2 linked regions of the Cytobacillus luteolus genome follow. Each later gene encodes a partner of the first gene's protein in a complex. Links are inferred from orthologs where the notes say so. Each region holds a gene or a part of one and is shown in the gene's direction. Other genes may lie near its edges.

Region 1 (7,469 bases):
ATATATTGAAAAGTACATACAGGATTTCCGTCATGTTGAAATACAAGTATTAGCAGATAATTTCGGAAATGTGATACACTTAGGTGAACGTGATTGCTCCATTCAACGCCGATTACAAAAGTTGGTTGAGGAAACTCCATCTCCAGCTCTTGATGCTACGACAAGAGAAAAAATGGGAGAAGCTGCTGTTAAGGCAGCAGCAGCAGTTAATTATTCTGGTGCTGGAACAGTTGAGTTTATTTACGATCACAATGCAAATAAATTCTACTTCATGGAGATGAACACTCGTATTCAAGTAGAACACCCTGTAACAGAGATGGTTACGGGCGTTGACCTAATTAAGGAACAAATTAAAGTGGCTTCTAATGAAAAGTTATCTATTACGCAAGAAGATGTAACCTTTACTGGTTGGTCGATTGAGTGTAGGATAAATGCAGAGAATCCTGAAAAGAATTTCATGCCTTCACCTGGAAAAATTGAAATGTACTTACCTCCTGGTGGATTAGGAGTTCGTGTTGATTCAGCAGTATATCCAGGCTATGTGATTCCACCATTTTACGATTCGATGGTTGCAAAATTAATTACATACGGTGCAACTAGAGAAGAAGCAATTGCTAGAATGAAGCGTGCATTAAGTGAATTTGTCATTGAAGGTCCTGGTGTTCACACGACAATCCCGTTTCATTTAAAGCTACTAAATCATGAAAAGTTTGTAGATGGTCACTTTAATACAAAGTTTCTTGAATTATATGAGGTAATGAAGTCATAAACTATTACTGGAGGTGCTAGTTATGTCAGAGAATAACGTGTTAGAAATGAATCAAGGTAACAATAGCTTAGGTAAAGTTGAAATTGCACCAGAAGTGATTGAAGTTATCGCAGGAATTGCAGCTTCTGAAGTAGATGGCGTAGCACAGATGAGAGGAAATTTTGCATCTGGTGTAGCTGAAAGACTTGGTAAGAAGAATCACGGTAAAGGTGTAAAAGTAGATTTAACAGATAACGGTATTACAATTGATGTTTTCTGTGCAATGAAGTTTGGGATTTCTATTCCTAACGTTGCTCAAAAGGTTCAAGATAATATTCGTCAAGCACTGTTAAATATGACGGCACTAGAAATCGACGAAGTTAATATTCATGTTGTTGGTGTATTGTTTGAAAACCAAAAGCAAGAGCAGCAATACGAACAAGAAATGTAAACAAAATTTATTAACCTATGGGGGTCTGCGCATTTTGCGTTGACCCCTATTTTATTATAAAAGAAAAATATGCTATTATCTAAAGTGGAATAGTCGACAAACTTCGTACATAAAGGAGAAAAGAGTAAATGAAACGACGTACAGCAAGAGAAAGAGCACTACAGGCTCTATTTCAAATAGATTTAAGTGACAATGACCCAAGAGAAGTTATCACAAATGTGTTAATGGAAGGGGAAGAAAGCGATCCTTTTCTAGAGCAGCTTGTTTTAGGGGTAGTTGAAAACAAAGAAGAGATAGATACCATACTACGTGCTAACTTGGAGAAATGGACACTAGAGCGCGTAGCTAATGTAGATCGTTCCTTACTCCGCATGGCCATTTTTGAAATGAAATATATCGAGGAAATACCAGTAAACGTAAGCATGGACGAAGCAATCGAACTAGCAAAAACATTTGGGGATGACAGTTCAAGTCGCTTTATTAATAGTATCTTATCAAAAGTAAAAGAAACATTATAAATGCTCTTTCGTATGGTTTGTTGTTTAAATTTCAGGCTCTAAGTTGATTGGAGGGGAAGGCACTTGACTCCTGCGGGAAGTAGAGGAAAGGTCGAGACCCCGCAGACCGAAGGTTGAGGAGGCTCGACTTCCTCCCCGCGGAAAGCAAGTGCCTGGACCGGAAATCAACGGACTTTATTAAGAGTGCAATATAAAGATTTGTTTAGTTAGTCTAGTTTCATCTGTCTTTGTAAGTTTTTATATAAAAAATACAATACATATAGGGAGAGATTCAGATGACAGCTCAAATTATTAGTGGTAAAGAGGTTGCAGCAGAAATAAGAGGTAGAATTTCAGAAGACGTACTACGTTTAAAAGAAACAGGAATCATACCAGGATTAACTGTAATTTTAGTAGGAGATAACCCCGCATCTAGATCATATGTTACAGCAAAACAAAAAGCTTGTAATGACACAGGAATACATTCCACATTACTCGAATTTCCAGAAACCATGACTGAAACGAATTTACTAAACGAAATAACAAAGCTGAACAATGATCCAGAAGTGCACGGAATTCTTGTACAATTACCTTTACCAAAACACATTAATGAATTGGCTGTTATCGAGCATATTTCACCTAATAAAGATGTAGATGGATTTCACCCAATAAATGTAGGCAGAATGATGACAGGTCAAGACGCGTTTCTACCTTGTACACCATTTGGAATTGTAGAAATGGTTAAATCAAAACAAATACCGATTGCTGGAAAACATGTGGTCGTTATTGGTAGAAGTAATATAGTTGGTAAGCCAGTAGGACAACTTTTCTTAAAGGAAAATGCTACTGTTACTTATTGTCATTCAAGAACAACGAATCTCAAAGAAATCACAAAACAAGCGGATATTCTTATTGTAGCAGTAGGTAAAGCCCACTTTATCGATGGTGAATATATAAAAGAAGGTGCAGTGGTAATTGATGTAGGCGTTAATCGTCTCGATACAGGAAAACTTGTTGGCGATGTGTTATTTGAAGATGCAAGTCATGTTGCCGGGTACATTACACCTGTCCCAGGTGGGGTTGGTCCAATGACAATTACAATGCTACTTTACAATACAATTTTATCAGCAAAAACAAGTTCAGAGCAAATGAGTAATATATAGGCTCTCAAGGGGTTTTTTTATGAGTGAAGTTAGGTACCTAACCGTTACAGCTTTAACCAAATACATAAAACGTAAATTTGATGTTGATCCACACCTTCAGGATGTATTAGTGAAGGGGGAAATTTCGAACTTTAAGGCCCACAGTCGTGGGCATATGTATTTTACGATAAAGGACCAAAATGCCAGAATACAAGCAGTCATGTTTTCTGGCCAAAACCGTAACATGAAATTCACACCTGAGGATGGCATGAAGGTGCTAATTAGGGGAGAAATTTCTGTTTTTGAAAGTAATGGAAATTATCAAATTTATGTAAAAGAGATGCAACCTGATGGGATTGGTAATTTATACTTAGCCTTCGAACAGCTAAAAAAACAGCTAGAACAAGAAGGTCTATTTCATTCAGATTATAAAAAACCAATCCCAAAATTCCCAACATATATTGGAGTCATTACTTCGCCAACAGGTGCAGCTATACGAGATATTTTAACTACCATAAAGAGGCGTTATCCAATCGGGAAAGTGATTATCCTCCCTGCTTTAGTTCAAGGACAAAACGCTCCTTCTTCTATTGCTAATGCCATTTCTACAGCAAATAACTTAGGTTACTTAGACGTTTTAATCGTTGGTAGAGGTGGAGGATCTATAGAAGAACTGTGGGCATTTAATGAAGAAGTCGTTGCCAGGGAAATTTTTAAATCCGAAGTTCCAGTAATATCAGCTGTCGGACACGAGACTGATTTTACAATAGCAGATTTTGTGGCGGATTTACGTGCACCAACCCCGACTGCAGCTGCTGAGCTTGCAGTACCACATATGGTAGATTTAGCGGATAAGCTTTTATCAAGGAAAACACGTTTAATTAGAGCACTTAAGTCCACAATTGGCTATGAACAAGAACGGTTTAATAAATTACAAAATTCCTATGCTTTCAGGCATCCAAAAAATCTTTATGTACAAAAGGAACAACAGCTTGACCGCCTATACGAACGATTAGAAAGAGCGGGAACGAGAAACTTAGAAAGAAACCAGGAGAAATTTGAACGGTTATCCGTTCGACTTGAACATAATCACCCTGAGGAGCAAATCAAAAAGGCAAATGAACGTTTCTTGCAGGTTAAGAAAATATTGCAAAAAGAAGTGAAACAAATTGTAAATCAAAAACAATTTATGTTTTCTTCTACCCTTTCAAAATTAGAGGCATTAAGTCCTTTGAAGATAATGGAACGAGGCTACAGTCTGGTATATGATCAGCAGGAAGCACTGGTGAAGAGTGTGAAGGGTGTAAAAGCTGGGGAGTCTTTAAGCGTACAGTTACAGGATGGTAAAATTGATTGTAAAGTTGTTGGTGTAGAGGAGAGGACATTACATGACTGAAGAAAAACAAATGACATTTGAAGATGCCATGGAAAAGTTAGAAGAGATTGTAGAACGATTAGAAGAAGGCGATGTTCCTCTTGAAAAAGCGATTAGTTACTTTCAAGAAGGAATGAAATTATCAAAGCTGTGTCATGATAAGCTTCAAAACGTTGAGAAACAAATGGATCAAATTTTACGCGAAGATGGAAAGCTAGAGCCCTTCACTATTCAGGGGGATGAATAGAGTGACCACATCAGATTTTGAAAAGTTCCTTGCTCAAAATAAAGAGATGATTGAAGCAAGTCTTCCTGTTATGATTGAACGCTTGCATTCACCAGAAGTATTAAAAGAAGCGATGATGTATTCACTAAAAGCTGGGGGTAAGAGAATAAGACCATTATTATTATTTGCTACCCTTGATAGTTTCAAAAATTGTTTCGAAATTGGCTTACCTGTTGCCTGTGCAATTGAAATGATTCATACCTATTCTCTTATCCATGATGATTTACCAAGTATGGACGATGATGATTTAAGAAGGGGAAAACCGACAAATCATAAGGTATTTGGAGAAGCAAATGCAATATTAGCGGGAGATGGACTGCTTACATACAGTTTTCAACTGATATCAGATATGGATCATTCAGAGGTTACACCACAAATGAAGCTAGACCTTATTACTAACCTAGCAAAGGCAGCAGGGCCTGAAGGGATGGTAGGCGGTCAAATTGCTGATATGGAGGGAGAAGGGAAGAACTTAAGCTTAGAAGAGTTAGAGTATATCCATATCCATAAAACAGGGAAGATGCTAGCGTTTAGTGTAATTGCTGGTGCTATTCTTTCAAAGGCAAGAAATGACCAAATTCAAAAATTAGAAAGCTTTGCTTATCACATTGGGCTAGCTTTTCAAATTAGAGATGACATTCTTGATATTGAAGGTACTGAGGAGAATATAGGTAAACGTGTTGGCAGTGATCAGCTTAATGAAAAAAGTACCTATCCATCTCTACTTACAATGGAAGGCGCGAAGGATAAGTTAACATTTCATATTGATGAAGCAAAAAACATATTAGCTAGCATAGAGTTAGAAAATACAGATAAGCTTTTAAAGATTTGCGATTTGATTGCTACACGTAATCATTAAGGATTAAATTGAGGCAAGAAAATGTTTATGGTATACTCATAGTGGTAAATTCTATTAGTATACGGCAACTATTATCTTTATTTAAATAGTGAAAACAGATTGATGTCAATATACTTAGAATTGCCGTTATCACGCAGGTGTTAACGGCTATTTTTACAATTAGAAAAAGTTATATTAAAATGAACTAAAATCGATTCAATTAATTGGAAATTACAATGAAATTAAATGAAAGTGAGTGGTCTATTTGGATCTTTCATCAATAAAAAGCCCTCAATTCCTAAAAAGTATGAACAATGAGCAGCTAGAAAAGCTTAGCTCTGAGATCCGTCAATTTTTAATTGAGAAGCTTTCAGCTACTGGAGGGCATATAGGTCCTAATTTAGGTGTAGTTGAATTAACAATTGCACTACATAAGGAGTTTGAGAGTCCAAAAGACAAGTTTCTTTGGGATGTTGGTCATCAATCGTATGTTCATAAGATTCTTACAGGTAGAGCCTGTGAATTTGATACATTAAGACAATATAAAGGATTATGTGGGTTTCCAAAGCGTATTGAAAGTGAGCATGATGTTTGGGAAACAGGCCATAGTTCAACTTCTTTATCTGCAGCAATGGGAATGGCGGTTGCAAGAGATCTGAAGAAATCCAAGGAATTTGTTATTCCAATTATCGGCGATGGTGCATTAACAGGCGGGATGGCACTAGAAGCATTAAATCATATTGGACATGAAAAGAAAGATATGATTGTTATCTTAAATGATAATGAAATGTCAATTGCACCGAATGTTGGTGCACTACATTCAGTATTAGGTCGCTTACGTACTGCAGGGAAATACCATTGGGTTAAAGATGAACTAGAGATGCTACTTAAAAAAATACCAGCGGTTGGTGGAAAGCTTGCGACAACAGCTGAACGTGTGAAGGATAGCCTCAAGTATCTACTAGTTTCAGGTGTATTCTTTGAAGAACTCGGCTTTACTTACTTAGGACCAGTTGATGGACATAACTTTGAAGACTTATTTAGTAACCTTCAATATGCTAAAAAGACAAAAGGTCCAGTGCTTTTACATGTTATAACAAAGAAGGGTAAAGGCTATCACCCTGCTGAATCTGATACGATTGGGACTTGGCACGGTACGGGTCCTTATAAAATTGAGACAGGGGACTTCGTTAAATCAACTACTACAGCTCCAGCATGGAGTGCTTTAGTAAGTGAAACAGTCAGAAAGGTAGCTAGAGAGGACGAACGAATAGTTGCTGTAACTCCTGCAATGCCTGTTGGTTCAAAGCTCGAAAAATTTGCTCAGGAATTCCCGGACCGAATGTTTGACGTAGGGATTGCCGAACAACATGCAACCACAATGGCAGCTGGACTAGCAACCCAAAATATGAAGCCTTTTTTAGCGATATATTCAACATTCTTACAACGTGCATACGATCAAGTTGTTCACGATATTTGTAGGCAAAACTTAAATGTTTTTATCGGAATAGACCGTTCCGGGCTGGTAGGTGCAGATGGAGAAACACATCAAGGTGTGTTTGATATTGCGTTTATGCGTCATATTCCTAATATGGTTCTTATGATGCCAAAGGACGAAAATGAGGGTCAACATTTAGTTTATACAGCATTAAAGTATGATGATGGTCCTATTGCACTTCGTTATGCAAGAGGTAATGGACTAGGTGTTAAAATGGACGATGAGCTAAAAACAATTCCAATCGGCTCATGGGAAGTAGTAAAAGAGGGTGAAGATGCAATTATTCTTACCTTTGGTACAACCATTCCGATGGCGCTAGAGGCTGCTGAACAACTTGAAAAGGAAGACTTTTCAGTAAAAGTGATAAATGCAAGATTCATCAAACCAATGGATGAGACTATGCTTCATGAGATCTTTGCTCAGAACATTCCAGTTTTAACACTTGAAGAAGCAGTATTACAAGGTGGGTTTGGTAGTGCGGTATTAGAATTTGCCCACGATCATCACTATCAGTCTGTAATAGATAGAATGGGTATTCCCGATAAATTTATTGAACATGGTAGCGTGAATGCTCTGTTAGAAGAGATTGGATTAACGACTGAAGAAGTTATCAATCGAATCCGTAAAATAACAC
Region 2 (7,310 bases), on another replicon or contig:
GAGCTCTACTTCGTGGAGTTTCACGTGATGACATCCAACGTGGTCAAGTACTTGCTAAACCAGGTACAATCAAACCACACACAAAGTTCAAAGCAGAAGTTTATGTATTATCTAAAGAAGAGGGTGGACGTCACACTCCATTCTTCACAAACTACCGTCCTCAGTTCTACTTCCGTACAACTGACGTAACTGGTATTTGTAACCTTCCTGAAGGCGTAGAAATGGTTATGCCTGGTGACAACATCGAAATGACTGTTGAACTAATCGCTTCAGTTGCGATTGAAGAAGGAACTAAATTCTCTATCCGTGAGGGTGGACGTACTGTTGGAGCTGGCGTTGTAGCTTCAATCCAAGAGTAATTCTTATTACACTATAAACAGGAGGCCTTCGGGTTTCCTGTTTTTTATTTGGATTGGCTTGTAGGGTGCTTGGAGTAAATCATGGTTGTTATATATAATATAGAAGGAACTTGATAATCAGGTAATTATATATTTGAGTGAAGATGACCTGGTAGCTCTGGTAACATATATTGTAGTCTGCAATATAAAACATTGGTCGATATATGATTTATCAGCTCAAAAACTAGTTCAAACCCTATATTTTAGGTCGATAAAAAGACTTATCAGCCTATAAAAATAGCTTACCCCTAAAACAAAGATCGATAAAACGATATATAATTAATTGGATGGAGTTCTATTACTCCATAGAACCAAGAAACAAATTTACCCCTTTAACAAAATCAACTTCTCTTAACCCTTCATCATTAAAGAAACTTATATCCATACAAGAATATATTAGCGTGCTAAAACATCACTTTCTTCCATTATATAACTTCAACTATTAATCCTAGAAAACTTGAAAACAGCTTAATAGGTATGTATAATGAAAAAAGTGCGTAAGACATGCATAAAAATATATTTTATGTTGCATTTACCTATTATATTATTATATAATAGTGAATGTTGGTCTTTGACTGCGATGATGTGGAAGGTTGCTGATACACCCGGCCGCTTTGCCATGGCGAGTGTAAGGAAATTTCCACGGAGAAAGTCTATTTTAAAAGTAGGCGAATAAAGGAGGGAAAATAATGGCAAAACAAAAAATTCGTATTCGTTTAAAGGCGTATGATCACAGAATTCTTGATCAGTCTGCTGAAAAAATCGTAGAAACTGCGAAACGTTCTGGTGCAGCTGTATCTGGACCAATTCCGCTTCCAACTGAGAAATCAATTTATACGATTCTTCGTGCGGTACACAAATATAAAGATTCTCGTGAGCAATTCGAAATGCGTACACACAAACGTTTAATCGACATCGTTAACCCAACACCACAAACTGTTGATGCGTTAATGCGTTTAGATTTACCGTCTGGTGTAGACATCGAAATTAAACTATAAAATACATGTTAAAAATATAGGAGGTGTAACTAATGACCAAAGGAATCTTAGGTAGAAAAATCGGTATGACTCAAGTATTCGTAGAAAACGGTGAACTTGTTCCTGTAACTGTTATCGAAGCTACTCCAAACGTTGTTCTTCAGACAAAATCTGTTGAAAGCGATGGTTACGAAGCTATTCAATTAGGTTTCGAAGATAAGAGAGAAAAGCTTTCTAACAAACCTGCAAAAGGTCATGTTGCAAAAGCGAATACAGCACCTAAGCGCTTCTTACGCGAAATTCGCGGAATTGAGGTTGCTGGTTACGAAGTAGGTCAGGAAGTTAACGTAAATATCTTCGCTGAAGGAGATATGGTAGATGTAACAGGAATTTCAAAAGGTAAAGGTTTCCAAGGTTCAATCAAACGCCATGGACAATCACGCGGACCAATGTCTCACGGTTCACGTTACCACCGTCGCCCAGGGTCAATGGGACCTGTTGCTCCAAACCGCGTATTCAAAAACAAACTATTACCTGGTCGCATGGGTGGAGAGCGCGTAACAGTTCAAAACTTACAAATTGTTAAGGTTGATACTGAGCGTAACTTACTTCTTGTTAAAGGGAACGTTCCTGGACCAAGAAAAGCTCTAATCACTGTTAAAAGTGCGGTTAAATCGAAATAATCTCTTTAAGAAAGGAGGAAATGCAAATGCCAAAAGTTGCATTGTATAGCCAAACTGGTTCAACTTTAGGAGAAATCGAATTAAATGATTCGGTATTCGGAATTGAACCTAATAATCATGTGTTATTTGAAGCAGTTATTATGCAAAGAGCTTCCTTACGTCAAGGAACTCATAAAACAAAAATTCGTTCAGAAGTACGTGGCGGAGGACGCAAACCTTGGAAACAAAAAGGTACAGGTCGCGCTCGTCAAGGATCTATTCGTTCACCACAATGGCGTGGAGGCGGAATCGTATTCGGTCCTACACCAAGAAGCTACAGCTTCAAATTACCTAAAAAAGTACGTCGTTTAGCTGTTAGATCAGCATTATCGTCAAAAGTATTAGAGAACAACTTACTAGTATTAGATAACCTAACTTTAGAAGCACCAAAGACTAAAGAAATGTCTGCAATTCTAAAAGGATTATCAGTAGAACGTAAGGCGTTAATCGTAACAGGTGATGTAAATGAGTCTGTTGCATTATCAGCACGTAACATTCCTGGAGTAACTGTTGTTACTGCTAACGGAATCAATGTTCTTGATGTTCTTAACCACGATAAGCTTATCATGACTAAAGCTGCGGTGGAAAAAGTAGAGGAGGTGCTTGCATAATGAGAGATCCTCGTGATATTATTAAGCGCCCCGTTATTACTGAACGTTCAACTGACTTAATGTCTGAAAAGAAATATACGTTTGATGTTGATGTTAAAGCTAACAAGACTGAAGTTAAAGACGCTATCGAGCAAATCTTCGGTGTCGATGTAGAAAAAGTTAACATCATGAACTATAAAGGTAAATTTAAGCGTATGGGACGTCACAGTGGTTACACTAACCGTCGTAGAAAAGCAATCGTAAAATTAACAGCTGATAGCAAAGAAATCGAATTCTTTGAAGTATAAGTCTATTAGTGAAGGAGGGAAATAGAGATGGCGATAAAAAAGTATAAACCAACCTCAAATGGTCGTCGTGGAATGACAGTTTCTGATTTCGCAGAAATCACAACTGCTACTCCAGAGAAATCATTATTAGCGCCTTTACACAGAAAAGGCGGACGTAATAACCAAGGTAAATTAACTGTACGTCACCAAGGTGGCGGACATAAACGTCAATACCGTATCATCGATTTCAAACGTGATAAAGATGGTATACCTGGACGCGTTGCTACAATCGAGTACGATCCAAACCGTTCAGCAAATATCGCTTTAATCAATTATGTTGATGGAGAAAAACGTTACATCCTTGCTCCTAAGAACTTAGTAGTAGGTTTAGAAGTAATGTCTGGTCCTGAAGCTGATATTAAAGTAGGTAATGCACTTCCACTTGCTAACATTCCTGTTGGTACAGTTATCCATAACATTGAGTTAAAGCCTGGTAAAGGTGGACAATTAGTTCGTTCTGCTGGTACTTCTGCTCAAGTTCTTGGTAAAGAAGGTAAATACGTACTTGTACGTTTAAACTCAGGTGAAGTACGTATGATTCTTGCTACTTGCCGTGCTTCTATCGGCCAAGTTGGTAACGAACAACACGAACTTATTAACATTGGTAAAGCAGGTCGTTCTCGTTGGTTAGGCAAACGCCCAACAGTACGTGGATCTGTAATGAACCCGAACGATCACCCACACGGTGGTGGTGAAGGTAAAGCACCAATCGGACGTAAGTCACCAATGTCTCCTTGGGGTAAACCAACACTTGGAGCGAAAACTCGTAAGAAGAAGAACAAATCAGATAAGTTCATCGTACGTCGTCGTAAAAAATAACGGGGTTGAGCTACGGTTCACAGGAACCGTAGGGCAATCACGAAGGGAGGTTCACATATGGGTCGCAGCTTAAAAAAAGGACCTTTTGTTGATGATCATTTAATGGTTAAAGTTGAGAAAATGAATGAAACTGAAAAGAAACAAGTTATCAAAACTTGGTCTCGTCGTTCAACGATTTTCCCTCAATTTATTGGTCACACAATTGCTGTTTATGATGGTCGTAAGCATGTACCAGTATATGTTACGGAAGATATGGTTGGTCACAAACTAGGTGAATTCGCACCTACCCGTACGTATAAAGGCCACGCAAATGACGATAAGAAAACAAGACGCTAATGAGAGGAGGCATTTATTATGCAAGCTAAAGCTGTTGCAAACACAGTTCGTATTGCTCCTCGTAAAGCACGTTTAGTGATAGATTTAATTCGAGGTAAGCAAGTAGGTGAGGCAGTGGCGATCCTACGCCATACGCCTAAGGCTGCTTCTCCAATTGTAGAGAAAGTACTTAACTCTGCAATTGCAAATGCAGAACATAACTACGAAATGGACGCTAATAACCTAGTAATTACAGATGCTTTTGTTAATGAAGGTCCAACATTGAAACGTTTCCGTCCACGTGCAATGGGTCGTGCTTCACAAATTAACAAACGTACTAGCCACATTACAATCGTGGTATCAGAAAAGAAGGAGGGATAATCAGTGGGTCAAAAAGTTAATCCTATAGGTTTGCGTATCGGAGTTATCCGTGATTGGGAATCAAAATGGTACGCAGGCAAAGATTATGCAGACTTATTACATGAAGACCTTAAGATTCGTGAGTATATCGCTAAGCGTCTACATGATGCTTCAGTATCTAAAATAGAAATCGAACGTGCTGCTAACCGTGTAAACGTAACTGTTCACACTGCTAAACCAGGTATGGTAATTGGTAAAGGTGGTACAGAGGTTGAAGCACTTCGTAAAGCGTTAAACCAATTAACTGGTAAACGTGTACACATCAATATTCTTGAAATCAAAAGAGCAGATATGGAAGCAATTCTTGTTGCTGAAAACATCGCTCGTCAATTAGAAAACCGTGTATCTTTCCGTCGTGCACAAAAGCAAGTTATCCAACGTGCAATGCGCGCTGGTGCAAAAGGAATTAAAACAATGGTTTCTGGTCGTCTAGGCGGTGCAGATATCGCTCGTTCTGAACATTATAGTGAAGGAACAGTTCCTCTTCATACACTTCGTGCTGATATTGACTATGGCACTGCAGAGGCAGATACAACATACGGTAAAATCGGAGTTAAAGTTTGGATTTATCGTGGAGAGGTCCTTCCTACGAGAAAGAAAACTGAGGAAGGAGGAAATTAATTATGTTAATGCCAAAACGCGTTAAGTATCGTAGAGAACACCGCGGGAAAATGCGTGGTAATGCTAAAGGTGGTACTGAGGTTCACTTCGGTGAATATGGTATTCAAGCACTTGAAGCATCATGGATTACGAACCGTCAGATTGAGGCAGCTCGTATCGCAATGACTCGTTATATGAAACGTGGCGGTAAAGTATGGATTAAAATTTTCCCTTCTAAGCCGTACACAGCAAAACCTTTAGAGGTACGTATGGGATCCGGTAAAGGGGCGCCTGAAGGATGGGTAGCTGTTGTAAAACCGGGTAAAATAATGTTTGAAATTTCAGGTGTATCTGAAGAAGTAGCAAGAGAGGCACTTCGTTTAGCATCTCATAAGCTACCAATCAAAACTAAGTTTGTAAAACGTGAAGAAATTGGTGGTGAATCAAATGAGTAATCCAAAAGAAATTCGTGAATTAACCACTGCCGAAATTGAACAAAAAGTTAAATCTTTAAAAGAAGAGCTATTCAACCTACGCTTCCAGTTAGCTACTGGTCAGCTTGAGAACACAGCTCGTATTCGTGAAGTTCGTAAATCGATCGCTCGTATGAAAACTGTTATCCGTGAGAGAGAGATCGGCGTTAATAATCGTTAACCAGAGAGGAGGGTTTGCTAAATGAGTGAACGCAACCAACGCAAAGTCTATACTGGTCGTGTCGTGTCTGACAAGATGGATAAGACAGTCACAGTTCTTGTAGAAACCTATAAGAAACATTCACTTTACGGGAAGCGCGTAAAGTATTCTAAAAAATTCAAAGCTCATGATGAGAATAACGAAGCAAAAACTGGCGATATCGTAAAAATTATGGAGACTCGTCCGTTATCTGCAACAAAACGCTTCCGTTTAATTGAAGTTGTAGAAAAAGCAGTTATTATCTAATATATGTTCGGATAAATCACAAATCCGAAGGGAGGTTTCATAATGATTCAACAAGAAACTCGTTTAAAAGTAGCTGACAACTCTGGAGCTCGTGAAGTTCTTACAATTAAAGTTCTAGGTGGTTCAGGTCGTAAGACAGCAAATATTGGTGATGTTATTGTTTGTACAGTAAAACAAGCAACACCAGGAGGCGTTGTTAAAAAAGGTGACGTAGTTAAAGCGGTAATTGTTCGTACAAAACGCGGAGTACGTCGTAATGATGGATCATATATTCGTTTTGATGAAAATGCTTGCGTAATTATCCGTGATGACAAGGGTCCACGTGGAACTCGTATCTTCGGACCTGTAGCACGTGAATTACGTGACAATAACTTTATGAAAATCGTTTCATTAGCTCCGGAAGTATTATAAATCAATTAAAGAAATGCCTTTTAAGGAGGTGCGAGTTAGATGCATGTAAAAAAAGGTGATAAAGTTCAAGTTATCTCTGGAAAAGATAAAGGTAAACAAGGTGTAATCCTTGAGGCTTACCCAAAGAAAGACCGTGTACTTGTTGAAGGTGTGAACATTGTTAAAAAACACTCTAAACCATCACAAGCAAACCCACAAGGTGGAATCATTAATAAAGAAGCAGCTATCCATGTATCAAATGTAATGCCATTAGATCCTAAATCAGGAACTCCTACAAGAGTTGGATTTAAAGTAGAAGATGGCAAAAAGGTACGTGTTGCAAAAAAATCTGGTGAATTATTAGATAAATAGTAGAAGAAAGGAGGTACTGAAATGAACCGCCTAAAAGAAAAATTTCAGAATGACATTACACCTGCTTTAATGAGCAAGTTTAACTATTCTTCAGTTATGGAAGTTCCTAAACTAGAAAAGATCGTTATCAACATGGGTATTGGTGATGCGGTTGCTAATTCAAAAGCATTAGATACAGCTGTTGAGGAATTAGCTACAATTACTGGTCAAAAGCCTGTAGTAACAAAAGCTAAGAAATCTATCGCAGGTTTCCGCTTACGTGAAGGTATGCCTATCGGTGCTAAAGTTACATTACGCGGTGAGCGTATGTATCAATTCATAGATAAACTAATTTCAGTTTCTCTTCCACGTGTACGTGACTTCCGTGGTATTTCTAAGAAATCTTTTGATGGCCGTGGTAACTATACACTTGGTGTTAAAG

Evidence for each region.
Region 2: the proteins of nusB (region 1) and rpsJ are in contact, whole or in part, in a solved structure (PDB 3D3B), measured with the Escherichia coli proteins. The link is inferred for Cytobacillus luteolus from one-to-one orthologs.

Annotation. Positions count from the first base shown.
Region 1 is NZ_JAGGKM010000003.1:22,066-29,534, forward strand. Bases 123-3,022 are described here. They hold nusB (transcription antitermination factor NusB), read left to right. Parts: upstream 123-1,327; coding sequence 1,328-1,717; downstream 1,718-3,022. Other genes in these bases: accC (acetyl-CoA carboxylase biotin carboxylase subunit), read left to right, coding at 123-769; J2Z26_RS08495 (Asp23/Gls24 family envelope stress response protein), read left to right, coding at 792-1,199; folD (bifunctional methylenetetrahydrofolate dehydrogenase/methenyltetrahydrofolate cyclohydrolase FolD), read left to right, coding at 1,993-2,859; xseA (exodeoxyribonuclease VII large subunit), read left to right, coding at 2,879-3,022. Also shown: more of accC, read left to right, coding at 1-122; more of xseA, read left to right, coding at 3,023-4,234; J2Z26_RS08515 (exodeoxyribonuclease VII small subunit), read left to right, coding at 4,227-4,460; J2Z26_RS08520 (polyprenyl synthetase family protein), read left to right, coding at 4,462-5,358; dxs (1-deoxy-D-xylulose-5-phosphate synthase), read left to right, coding at 5,603-7,469. UniProt on the Escherichia coli protein: Part of the processive rRNA transcription and antitermination complex (rrnTAC). The complex forms an RNA-chaperone ring around the RNA exit tunnel of RNA polymerase (RNAP).
Region 2 is NZ_JAGGKM010000011.1:34,293-41,602, forward strand. The notes cover bases 1-2,741. They hold rpsJ (30S ribosomal protein S10), read left to right. Parts: upstream 1-1,087; coding sequence 1,088-1,396; downstream 1,397-2,741. Other genes in these bases: tuf (elongation factor Tu), read left to right, coding at 1-359; rplC (50S ribosomal protein L3), read left to right, coding at 1,429-2,058; rplD (50S ribosomal protein L4), read left to right, coding at 2,085-2,708; rplW (50S ribosomal protein L23), read left to right, coding at 2,708-2,741. In the rest of the region: more of rplW, read left to right, coding at 2,742-2,995; rplB (50S ribosomal protein L2), read left to right, coding at 3,023-3,853; rpsS (30S ribosomal protein S19), read left to right, coding at 3,911-4,189; rplV (50S ribosomal protein L22), read left to right, coding at 4,208-4,549; rpsC (30S ribosomal protein S3), read left to right, coding at 4,553-5,209; rplP (50S ribosomal protein L16), read left to right, coding at 5,212-5,643; rpmC (50S ribosomal protein L29), read left to right, coding at 5,636-5,842; rpsQ (30S ribosomal protein S17), read left to right, coding at 5,864-6,127; rplN (50S ribosomal protein L14), read left to right, coding at 6,170-6,538; rplX (50S ribosomal protein L24), read left to right, coding at 6,578-6,889; rplE (50S ribosomal protein L5), read left to right, coding at 6,911-7,310. UniProt on the Escherichia coli protein: Involved in the binding of tRNA to the ribosomes. Part of the processive rRNA transcription and antitermination complex (rrnTAC). The complex forms an RNA-chaperone ring around the RNA exit tunnel of RNA polymerase (RNAP).